Regions from separate parts of the Streptomyces monticola genome, predicted to be linked through region 2. Evidence: riboswitches for the same ligand, from Rfam matches in the RefSeq annotation. Region 2 holds a riboswitch; the other holds the start of a gene.
What was found. Region 2 has a riboswitch for glycine ahead of gcvP (aminomethyl-transferring glycine dehydrogenase). Riboswitches for the same ligand answer to the same signal wherever they lie in the genome.
Positions count from the first base shown of each region.

Region 1 (5,867 bases), on a different contig from region 2:
GACGACTGGCCCGTGGGCCCGGCCCGGATCGCCCTGAAGAAGGAGATCAACAACCTGGTGCAGGCCGCGTCCGATGGCAACTGGCTCGGGGTGATGGGCTCCCTGCCGGCCGTGGACAAGCTCGCCAAGGACCTCCTCAACGCGGTGGGCCTGACCAACTTCCTCAGCTCGCTGCCCGAACTGCCCGCTCCGACGACACCGCCGCCGGGCCTGCCGTGGCTCCCCACGCCTCCCCAGTGACCCGTGACTCCCCCTCCGCTTCACCACCCGCTCCACCTGCTCCACCCGCTCCACCCGCTCCACCTGCTTGACCCGCTCCACCTGCTTGACCCGCTCCACCTGCTTGACCGCTTGAACCGTCCCCCTGGCCCGCAGGGCCGCGTACATCCGTAAGAAAGGGAACCCCCGCCATGCGCGTCAGCCGAACCCTCACCGCTCTCGCCGTCTCCGTTGCCTTGTCGGCCGGCACGGTCGCCCTCAGCGCCGCACCTGCCGTCGCCGTCGAGAACGCCCGTCAGGCGGCCGTCTCCGTTCCGGTCGACGACGACCGCGCCCTGCGTGTGGAGCGCAGCTTCGACACCCTGTACTCCGTCCTGGACGAGCTGGCCGCGAACGGCGTGAACGGCACGTACGACGACACCGACCGCGCCGCGCTCAACGCCGCCGTCCAGGAAGTGCTCGCCGCGACCGAGGCCGCCGACCCGGAGCCGGAGGGCGAGGCGGCGAAGAAGAAGGACGACCCGACGAAGAAGATCAAGGCCGATCTGAAGGCCCAGGCGGACACGCTGATCAAGGCCGCCACGTCCCTGGACCTCGGCAAGCTGGTGATCTCCCTGCAGGCCATCCCGAAGCTCGCCGTCGACCTGCTGATCAATGTCGGACTCGGCAAGCTCACGGAAGGCCTGCCGGACGCGCCGAAGCTGCCGAACCCGGCCGACGCGGCCAAGCTCCCCGAGGCGCCGAAGGTGCCGGGCCTTCCGCAGCCCCCGGCCATCCCCGGGCTCCCGCAGCCCCCGGCCATCCCGGGCCTGCCGGTCCCCGGCCTGCCCAAGCTGCCGGGCATGTGAGCCCCGCCCTGTGAACGGGAACCCCGCGCCGGTGCAGGGCGCGGGGTTCCTTCATGTCCGCAGTCAGGTCCGCTGGTCGTGTCCGCAGTCAGGTCCGCAGTCGTACGCTCCCCGCGGGGCGCCGCCCACGGGGCCGCCTCAGTCCTCGAAGCCCAGGACCTGCAGGCCGTCCGCCGCCGAGCGGTCGAGCAGGACGGCGGAGGCGCAGCCCGCGGGGACGCGGCCGTTCTCCGCGTCGCGCACCAGGCTTCCGACCGCTCCGCGGTGCCGGGTGAAGGCGTAGCGCGAGACTCCGCGGCCGCGCTCCCGCTGGCCGGCGAGCGCGGTGCGCGGATCGACGTCGAGCAGCAGCAGATGCAGTCCGCGGCCGCGGCGCCTGGCCTCTCGGGCCAGCCAGCGGCGCACCCAGGCCTGCGTTCCGCAGTCGTGCACGACGACGCTCTCGCCTGAGCGCAGGGCGCGGCGCAGTGCGGCGTAGTGCGCGATACGGACCAGGGGGCGGTAGACGGCGTACGGCAAGAAGCGCGGCATGCGCCGGGCCCAGCGGTCCCTTGCGTCCTGGGAGTCCAGGCGGGGGGCGGCGACGGCCCGCTTGATCAGGGTGGTCTTGCCGCTGCCGGGCAGCCCGGAGACGACGACCAGGTCGCCCGCGCCGAAGCGGAGCCGGCGCGGTGTGCGCCCCTCGCGGGCCCTGAGATCGCGGACCACCGGCGCAGGACCCAGCGCCTCCCCGGCCGGAGCCCCCGGCTGTTCCGGCACCGTGACACCACTCGCCGTGGTCATCGCCGGATACGCGCTGGCCTTGTGCACCGTGATCGTCCTCCCCGTTCGGTCACGCGACTCTTCCCCGCCCACTGTAAAGAGACGGTAATGCGGCACAAGCGGATTACCCCTCTGACGGCTCGTGCAATGATGTGCGGGCCAACTCCATACCGGCCGCTTGAATCCGCGCGGGAGAGCTCCCAGTGATGCACTGGGGCGCCGAAGGAGCAAGTCCCTCCCTTGAATCTCTCAGGCCCAGTTACCGCGCGGGCGAGGCAGATCTGAAAAGCGAGCCGCGCCGCAGTGGCTCCACCCAAGGTGCAAGCCGGCATCCCGGCGAACCTCTCAGGTTGAACCCCCGGGTTCCGATGACAGATGGGGAGGACGCCCTCGCCAGTCATGCCCTGGGAGCCAGACACATGAGCCATTCCCCTCAAGCGCCGCGCCTGACCGCACTCGACGCGGTGCACCGTTCGCTCGGCGCGACCATGACCGACTTCGCGGGCTGGGACATGCCGCTGCGGTACGGAAGTGAGCGCGACGAGCACAACGCCGTACGCACCAAGGCCGGTCTCTTCGACCTCTCGCACATGGGCGAGATCACGGTGACCGGCCGCGGCGCCGCCGATCTGCTCGACTACGCCCTCGTCGGCAACATCGGCTCGGTCAAGACCGGCCGTGCCCGCTACACCATGATCTGCCGGGAGGACGGCGGGATCCTGGACGACCTGATCGTCTACCGCCTCGGCGACGACGAGACCCCCGAGTACATGGTCGTCGCCAACGCCTCCAACGCGCAGGTGGTCCTGGACGCGCTGACCGAGCGCGCGGCCGGCTTCGACGCGCAGGTGCGCGACGACCGTGACGCCTACGCGCTGCTCGCCGTGCAGGGCCCCAACTCCCCGGAGATCGTCAAGGCGTTGACGGACGCCGACCTCGACGGGCTGAAGTACTACGCGGGTCTGCCCGGCACGGTGGCGGGTGTCCAGGCCCTGATCGCCCGCACCGGCTACACCGGCGAGGACGGCTTCGAGCTGTTCCTCAAGCCCGAGCACGCCGAGCAGGTCTGGCAGCGGATCACCGAGGCGGGCGCGGAGTACGGCCTGACGCCGTGCGGGCTCTCCTGCCGCGACACCCTGCGCCTCGAGGCGGGCATGCCGCTGTACGGGCACGAGCTGTCCACCTCGCTCACGCCCTTCGACGCCGGACTCGGCCGGGTCGTGAAGTTCGAGAAGACCACCAACGACGGTGCCTTCGTGGGCCGTGCCGCCCTTGAGCGGGCCGCCGAGCGCGCGGAGCAGAACCCGCCGCGCAAGCTGGTCGGCCTGATCGCCGAGGGCCGCCGGGTGCCGCGCGCCGAGATGAACGTGGTCGCGGACGGCGCGGTCATCGGCGCGGTGACCTCCGGCGCCCCGTCGCCGACCCTGGGCAAGCCGATCGCGATGGCGTACGTGGACGCCGCGCACGCCGAGCCGGGCACCAAGGGCGTCGGCGTGGACATCCGCGGCACCCACGAGCCCTACGAGGTCGTCGCCCTGCCGTTCTACAAGCGGCAGAAGTGACCCTTACGGTCGGCCCCGCGTCTTTCTTGTTCCTCACCACTCCCCCGCGTACAGGAGAATTCAGCTCATGAGCAACCCACAGGAACTGCGCTACAGCAAGGAACACGAGTGGCTGTCGGCCGCCGCGGACGGCGTCTCGACGGTCGGCATCACGGAGCACGCGGCCAACGCCCTCGGCGATGTGGTCTTCGTGCAGCTTCCCGAGGTCGGCGACACGGTGACCGCGGGCGAGACCTGCGGCGAGCTGGAGTCGACAAAGTCGGTGAGCGAGCTCTACTCGCCGGTCTCCGGTGAGGTCACCGAGACCAACCAGGACGTCGTGGACGACCCGGCCCTGGTCAACTCGGCCCCGTTCACGGACGGTTGGCTGTTCAAGGTCAAGGTCTCGGAGGAGCCGGGTGACCTGCTCACCGCCGCCGAGTACACCGAGTTCTCCGGAAGCTGAGGGGCGCCGCAACCCATGTCTCTGCTCAACACCCCGCTGCACGAGCTCGACCCGGACGTGGCCGCCGCGGTCGACGCCGAGCTGCACCGCCAGCAGTCCACCCTCGAGATGATCGCCTCGGAGAACTTCGCTCCGGTCGCGGTCATGGAGGCCCAGGGCTCGGTCCTCACCAACAAGTACGCCGAGGGTTACCCGGGCCGCCGCTACTACGGCGGCTGTGAGCACGTCGATGTCGTCGAGCAGATCGCCATCGACCGCATCAAGGAGCTGTTCGGCGCCGAGGCCGCCAACGTCCAGCCGCACTCCGGTGCGCAGGCGAACGCGGCCGCGATGTTCGCGCTGCTCAAGCCGGGCGACACGATCATGGGCCTGAATCTCGCGCACGGCGGGCATCTGACCCACGGCATGAAGATCAACTTCTCCGGCAAGCTCTACAACGTGGTCGCGTACCACGTCGACGAGAAGACCGGTGAGGTCGACATGGACCAGGTCGAGCGCCTGGCCAAGGAATCGCAGCCGAAGCTGATCGTGGCCGGCTGGTCCGCGTACCCGCGTCAGCTGGACTTCGCCGCGTTCCGGCGGATCGCCGACGAGGTGGGCGCGTATCTGATGGTCGACATGGCGCACTTCGCCGGTCTGGTGGCGGCGGGTCTGCACCCGTCCCCCGTACCGCACGCGCATGTCGTCACCACGACCACGCACAAGACCCTCGGCGGACCGCGCGGCGGTGTGATCCTGTCGACGCAGGAGCTCGCCAAGAAGATCAACTCTGCGGTCTTCCCCGGGCAGCAGGGCGGCCCCCTGGAGCATGTGATCGCGGCCAAGGCGGTCTCCTTCAAGGTGGCGGCATCCGAGGAGTTCAAGGAGCGCCAGCAGCGCACGGTGGACGGCGCCCGGATCCTCGCCGAGCGGCTCGTCCAGGACGACGCGAAGGCCGTGGGCGTGGACGTGCTGTCCGGCGGCACGGACGTGCACCTCGTCCTGGTCGACCTGCGCAACTCCGAGCTCGACGGGCAGCAGGCCGAGGACCGCCTCCACGAGGTCGGCATCACGGTCAACCGCAACGCCGTCCCGAACGACCCGCGGCCGCCGATGGTGACCTCCGGTCTGCGTATCGGTACGCCGGCGCTGGCCACGCGCGGCTTCCAGGCGGAGGACTTCCGGGAGGTGGCGGATGTCATCGCGGAGGCGCTGAAGCCCTCCTACGACGCGGAGTCCTTGAAGGCCCGGGTTTCCGCCCTGGCCGCGAAGCACCCGCTGTACCCCTCGCTCTAAGAGCGTCCGGCGGCGGGGCCGGCGTCACGGGGCTCAGCCGCGAGGCAGGGTCCGCTCTGTGGTTGTCCACAGGGCGGGCCCTTTGCCATGACCAAGGGCCCCCACTTCCTGTCCGAATAGCCGATCTGGTCCAAAGAAACGGCAAATACGGTTTACGTAAGCCTTCGTTTCAAAGGACTGCACAGGACCAAGGACGGCGACCACCCATGGATATGAGTGCGGCGAACCGCAAGGGGCTCAGCCTCTTCGCGCTGATCATGATCGGCCTCGGCTCGATCTTCGGCTCCGGCTGGCTGTTCGGGGCCGGGCAGGCGGCCGCCGTCGCCGGGCCCGCCGCGATCGTCGCCTGGGTGATCGGCGCCGTCTTCATCGGCATGATCGCGATGTCGTACGCGGAGGTCGGGGCCGCCTACCCGCTGCCCGGGTCCATGGCCCGCTTCGGCACCATCTCGCACGGCCCGGTACTCGGCTTCATCACCGGCTGGGCGGTGTGGATCGCCATCGCCGCGCTGATCCCGATCGAGTCGATCGCCGGTACGCAGTACATGTCGTCCTGGAACTTCGGCTGGGCGCGCGGACTCGTCGAGGACGGCGGGCTCACGGCCTCCGGCATGGCGATGGCGCTCTTCCTCACCGTCGCGCTCTGGCTGGCCTGCTACTGGTCGGTGGGCGTGCTCGCCAAGGCGAACAACCTGCTCACCCTGGTCAAGTTCGCCATCCCGGTGCTCGCCGTGATCGCCCTGATCGCCTCCGGCT
Region 1 is NZ_JBHTCF010000032.1:30,617-36,483, reverse strand. It holds gene ACFQVC_RS39900 (hypothetical protein) at 1-240, shown strand, start outside; gene ACFQVC_RS39895 (hypothetical protein) at 411-1,067, shown strand; gene ACFQVC_RS39890 (AAA family ATPase) at 1,206-1,883, opposite strand; glycine riboswitch at 2,009-2,104, shown strand; glycine riboswitch at 2,105-2,214, shown strand; gene gcvT (glycine cleavage system aminomethyltransferase GcvT) at 2,249-3,391, shown strand; gene gcvH (glycine cleavage system protein GcvH) at 3,459-3,836, shown strand; gene glyA (serine hydroxymethyltransferase) at 3,852-5,111, shown strand; gene ACFQVC_RS39870 (APC family permease) at 5,318-5,867, shown strand, end outside.
Region 1: another riboswitch for glycine. It lies ahead of gcvT (glycine cleavage system aminomethyltransferase GcvT); the one in region 2 lies ahead of gcvP (aminomethyl-transferring glycine dehydrogenase).

Region 2 (5,867 bases):
CTCGAGCGGATGACGCTGATGAGCGATGGCGCGACGGTGTACGAGTGCACGTCGCCCGCCGAGGTCGTCGAACTGCTGCAGGGCGGTCAGGGCATCTTCGGGATCGCCGTGGGCGTGGTGTGGCGGGATGTGGAGGCCGCGCTGTCCCAGCTGCACGGGGAGCGGATCGACACCGGTGAGACGCTGGTCGGCAACCACCCGGGCGATGAGCTCGCGCGGCGCCGCAACCGCGCCGGGTGAGCTGCGGGCGCGCGGAGCGCGGCATGGGCGAGTGCTGATCGCGCCCGATTGTCAGTGCCGTAGGGCAGCATCGGTCTCGTGAGATCGGCGCCCACGATTCTGCATCTGGACATGGATGCCTTCTTCGCCTCGGCGGAGCAGGCAGCCAAGCCCAGTCTGCGCGGGAAAGCGGTGGTCGTGGGCGGCCTCGGGCCGCGTGGGGTGGTGGCCACCGCTTCGTATGAGGCACGGCGCTTCGGAGTGCACTCGGCGATGCCGATGGGCCAGGCCCGCAGGCTGGCGCCGAACGCCGCCTATCTGGTGCCGCGCTTCGGCCTGTACCGCGAGATCAGCGAGCAGGTCATGACGTTGCTGCGGGAGCTGTCGCCGCTGGTGGAGCCGCTGAGCCTGGATGAGGCCTTCGTGGACCTGGAGGCGGGCGGCGCGGCCTCGGACGAGCGGTCGGCGCGCGCGGTGGGGGAGCGGCTGCGGGCGGACATACGCGCGGTGACCGGGCTTACGGGCTCGGTGGGGCTCGCCGCGTCGAAGATGCTGGCGAAGATCGCGTCGGAGGATGCCAAGCCCGATGGTCTTGTGCTGATCGAGCCGGGCACGGAGCGCGAGCTGCTCGGGCCGATGTCGGTGCGGACGCTGCCCGGGGTCGGGCCGGTGACGGGCGACCATCTGAGGCGCGCCGGGATCACCACGGTCGCGGAGATCGCGGAAGCGGGGCAGGACGAGCTCGTACGGCTGCTGGGGAAGGCGCACGGGGTGCATCTGTACGCGATGGCCCTCGCGCACGACGAGCGGCCCGTGGTGGCCGAGCGGGACACGAAATCGGTGTCGGTGGAGGACACCTTCGACATCGACATCCACGACCGCGTGCGGGTCCGTCTGGAGGTGGACCGGCTCGCCGAGCGGTGCGTGCAGCGGCTGCGGGTCGGCGGGCACTCGGGCCGGACGGTGGTCCTGAAGGTCAGGCGGTACGACTTCTCGACGCTGACCAGGTCGGAGACGCTGCGGGGGCCCACCGACGACCCGGGAGTGGTGCGGGAGGCCGCGGCCCGGCTGCTGGAGTCCGTGGACACCACGGGCGGTGTGCGGCTGCTCGGGGTGGGGGTCTCGGGGCTCGCGGACTTCACACAGGAGGATCTGTTCGCGCAGGCGGCGGCGCAGGCGGCCCAGGTCGCCGAGGCCGCTGAGGCGACGGCGGTGGCGCAGCGTGCCGAGGCGGCCGCTGCCGTGGCCGAGAGCGACGCGGCGCAGGAGCAGGGCGGGGCGGAGCCGTCGGGCGGGGACGGGGCCGAGCAGGGCGCCGAGGCCGCCTCGGAGCGTCGCTGGCTGGCGGGGCACGATGTGCGGCATGCCGAGTACGGCCCGGGGTGGGTGCAGGGCAGTGGCCTGGGGCGGGTCACCGTGCGGTTTGAGACGCCCGGATCGGCGCCGGGGCGGGTGCGTACGTTCAGAACCGACGATCCCCGGCTCGAGCGGTCCGAGCCCTTGCCGCTGGTTTCCGCGGCGCCGCTGCTCTGCGAGGACGCGGGTCAGGGGGCGTCGTCGGGGTAGTCCCTGCCTGCGATCCGGCCGAAATCGCGGTCGGGTGGCGGCGCGTCTGTGGGGGCTGCGATATCGATTCCGTAGTGGTGGTAGAGCTGCAGTTCCTGCTCGGGGGAGAGATGGCGGCCCACTCCGAAGTCGGGGGCGTCCTTGATCAGGGAGCGCTCGAAGGGGACTCGGAGGGTGCCGTCGACCAGTTCGCTGGGCTCCAGGGGCACGAAGGCGTCCCGGCTGAACAGGCCGGTGCGTATCGCCGCCCACTCCGGGGCTCCTGTGGCGTCGTCGAGATAGACCTCGTCCACCGTGCCGAGCTTGTTGCCCTTGCTGTCGAACGCCTTGCGGCCGATCAGGCTTCGCGGGTCCACATCGGTCTGCACGGTCCCTCCAGAAGCTCGCAACACATCCGCAGTCACTGCGGCAACACATCTGTAATCACTACGAAAGAGCACAATCCGGATGGTGGCCACTCGAGGCCTACTCGGGCAGCTCTCCAGGCTTCCTCAGGGGTATGCGCTGGTAGGCTGGCAGGCGGCTGCTGACCCCGTGCGGGAGAGCTCTCCGGTCGACAAAGCTGACGTCCGGAGGCGCCGAAGGAGCAAATCCTCCCCGGAATCTCTCAGGCACCTGTACCGCACGGACGAGGTCACTCTGGAAAGCAGGGCGGGCGTCGACGGCTCCCGCTCTCACCGACGGTGAAAGCCGGGACGCCAGTGAGCGGGCGTGCCGGTGAAACTCTCAGGTTGAGATGACAGAGGGGGAGGCCGTCCGGGTACCCGCGCCGTGGTACCCCTCGCAGGTCGTATCGACCAGGAGGCCTCCGCAATGACTGCCCCTCGCATTCCGCTCTCTCAGCTGGAGCGTGGCATCCCCTTCGAGCAGCGTCACATCGGGCCCGACGCCGAAGCCCGGGCCAAGATGCTGGCCCAGGTCGGATACGGCTCGCTCGATGAGCTCACCGCGGCCGCGGTGCCCGATGTGATCAAGAGCGCCGAGGCACTGGATCTGCCCGCGGAGCGCACCGAGGCCGAAGTCCTCGCCGAACTGCGCTCGTTGGCGGACCGCAACGAGGTGCTCGCGCCGATGATCGGCCTCGGCTACTACGGCACCTTCACGCCGCCGGTGATCCTGCGCAACGTCATGGAGAACCCGGCCTGGTACACCGCGTACACCCCGTACCAGCCGGAGATCTCGCAGGGGCGTCTGGAGGCGCTGCTCAACTTCCAGACCGTTGTGGCCGATCTGACCGGACTGCCCACTTCCGGCGCCTCGCTGCTCGACGAGGGCACCGCGGCCGCCGAGGCCATGGCGCTGTCCCGGCGGGTCGGCAAGGTCAAGGACGGTGTGTTCCTGATCGACGCGGACGCGCTGCCGCAGACCATCGCCGTGATCGAGACGCGGGCCGAGCCGACCGGCGTCGAGGTCGTCGTCGCCGATCTGTCGCAGGGCATTCCGGCCGACGTCGCCGAGCGCGGTGTCTTCGGTGTGCTGCTTCAGTACCCGGGCGCCTCCGGTGCCGTACGTGATCTGAAGCCGGTGATCGAGCAGGCGCACGAACTCGGTGCGATCGTCACGGTTTCTGCCGATCTGCTCGCGCTCACGCTGCTGACCTCGCCCGGCGACCTTGGCGCGGACATCGCGGTGGGTACGACGCAGCGCTTCGGTGTGCCGATGGGCTTCGGCGGGCCGCACGCCGGATACATGGCGGTGCGCGAGAAGTTCGCACGCAGCCTGCCGGGAAGGCTCGTCGGCGTCTCGGTCGACGCGGACGGGAACCAGGCGTACCGCCTCGCGCTGCAGACCCGTGAGCAGCACATCCGCCGTGAGAAGGCGACGAGCAACATCTGTACCGCGCAGGTACTCCTTGCCGTCATGGCCGGGATGTACGCCGTGTACCACGGGCCGCAGGGGCTGAAGGACATCGCCCGGCGCACCCACCGCTACGCCACGATCCTGGCGGCGGGCCTGGAGGCCGGCGGTGTCGAGGTCGTGCACGGCGCCTACTTCGACACGCTGACGGTGCGGGTGCCCGGCAAGGCCGCCGATGTGGTGGCCGCCGCCCGTGAGGGTGGCGTGAATCTGCGCCTCGTGGACACCGACCGGGTGGCGATCGCCTGTGACGAGACCACCGCGCGGGCCCAGCTGGCCGCGGTCTGGGCGGCCTTCGGTGTCGAGGCCGACATCGAGGCGCTGGACGTGACCGCCGCCGAGACGCTGCCCGGCGGGCTGCTGCGCGGCGACGCGTATCTGACGCATCCGGTCTTTCACCAGTACCGCTCCGAGACGGCGATGCTGCGTTATCTGCGCAAGCTGTCGGACCGGGACTACGCGCTCGACCGCGGCATGATCCCGCTGGGCTCCTGCACGATGAAGCTCAATGCCACCACCGAGATGGAGGCCGTCACCTGGCCCGAGTTCGGTGCCCTCCACCCCTTCGCGCCCGCCGAGCAGGCGCAGGGCTATCTGACGCTGATCCGTGAGCTGGAGGAGCGGCTCGCCGAGGTCACCGGGTACGACAAGGTGTCGCTGCAGCCCAACGCCGGTTCACAGGGCGAGCTCGCCGGTCTCCTCGCGGTGCGCGGCTACCACCGGGCCAACGGCGACGAGCAGCGAACCATCTGCCTCATCCCGTCCTCCGCGCACGGCACCAACGCCGCGAGCGCCGTGATGGCCGGGATGAAGGTCGTGGTCGTCAAGACCGCGGACGACGGCGAGATCGACGTCGAGGACCTGCGCGCCAAGATCGAGAAGCACCGCGACGAGCTGGCCGTGCTCATGATCACGTACCCGTCGACGCACGGTGTCTTCGAGGAGCACGTCGCCGACATCTGCGCTCAGGTGCACGACGCGGGCGGCCAGGTGTACGTCGACGGCGCGAACCTCAACGCGCTTGTGGGGCTTGCCAAGCCGGGCCGGTTCGGCGGCGACGTATCGCATCTGAATCTGCACAAGACCTTCTGCATCCCGCACGGCGGCGGCGGTCCCGGTGTCGGTCCCGTCGGTGTGCGTGCGCACCTGGCGCCGTATCTGCCCAACCACCCGATGCAGCCCGCCGCGGGCCCGGAGACCGGGGTCGGCCCGATCTCGGCGGCCCCCTGGGGCTCGGCCGGGATCCTGCCGATCTCGTGGTCGTACGTCCGGCTCATGGGCGGCGAGGGCCTCAAGCGCGCCACGCAGGTCGCGGTGCTCGGCGCCAACTACATCGCCAAGCGGCTCGAACCGCACTACGAAGTGCTGTACACGGGACCCGGCGGGCTCGTGGCGCACGAGTGCATCATCGACCTCAGGCCGCTGACGAAGGCGACGGGTGTCACGGTGGACGACATCGCCAAGCGCCTCATCGACTACGGCTTCCACGCGCCGACCATGTCCTTCCCGGTGGCCGGCACGCTGATGATCGAGCCGACCGAGAGCGAGGATCTGGCGGAACTCGACCGTTTCTGCGCCGCGATGATCGCCATCCGGGCGGAAATCGAGAAGGTCGGTTCGGGCGAGTGGCCCGCGGACGACAATCCGCTGCGCAACGCCCCGCACACCGCGGGCGTGCTCGCCGGTGACTGGGAGCATCCCTACGACCGCCAGGAGGCCGTCTTCCCGGACGGTGTGGTCGCGGCCGACAAGTACTGGCCGCCGGTGCGCCGGATCGACCAGGCCTACGGCGACCGCAATCTGGTGTGCTCCTGCCCGCCGATCGACGCGTACGAAGGCTGAGCGTGTGATGTGTCCGGGCGGCTGAGCGGCTGAGCTGCTAGCTTCAGGGCACAAATGAGGGCCGGTTCGGAGATCTCACTCCGGGCCGGCCCTTTGTGTTCGAAGCGCCGCTGCTAGGCGGCGCGCACCACCTCGTCGGTACCCAGTGGCCGGTGCGGGGCGATGATCTGCCCGTCCGGCAGCAGCTCACCGGTGTCCTCGAAGACAAGGACGCCGTTGCACAGCAGGCTCCAGCCCTGCTCCGGGTGGTGCGCCACGAGAAGGGCTGCCTCCCGGTCGGCTGAGTCGGCTGTCGGGCAAGGTGGCTGGTGCTGGCACATGGAAGAGTTCTTTCGCTGCGTCGTGGTTGAGATCTGTGTCCTGCGGCTCGATGCGGTGTTCAT
Region 2 is NZ_JBHTCF010000036.1:8,482-14,348, forward strand. It holds gene ACFQVC_RS40735 (MerR family transcriptional regulator) at 1-240, shown strand, start outside; gene ACFQVC_RS40740 (DNA polymerase IV) at 319-1,785, shown strand; gene ACFQVC_RS40745 (PRC-barrel domain-containing protein) at 1,764-2,153, opposite strand; glycine riboswitch at 2,313-2,418, shown strand; gene gcvP (aminomethyl-transferring glycine dehydrogenase) at 2,599-5,484, shown strand; gene ACFQVC_RS40755 (DUF5999 family protein) at 5,598-5,804, opposite strand.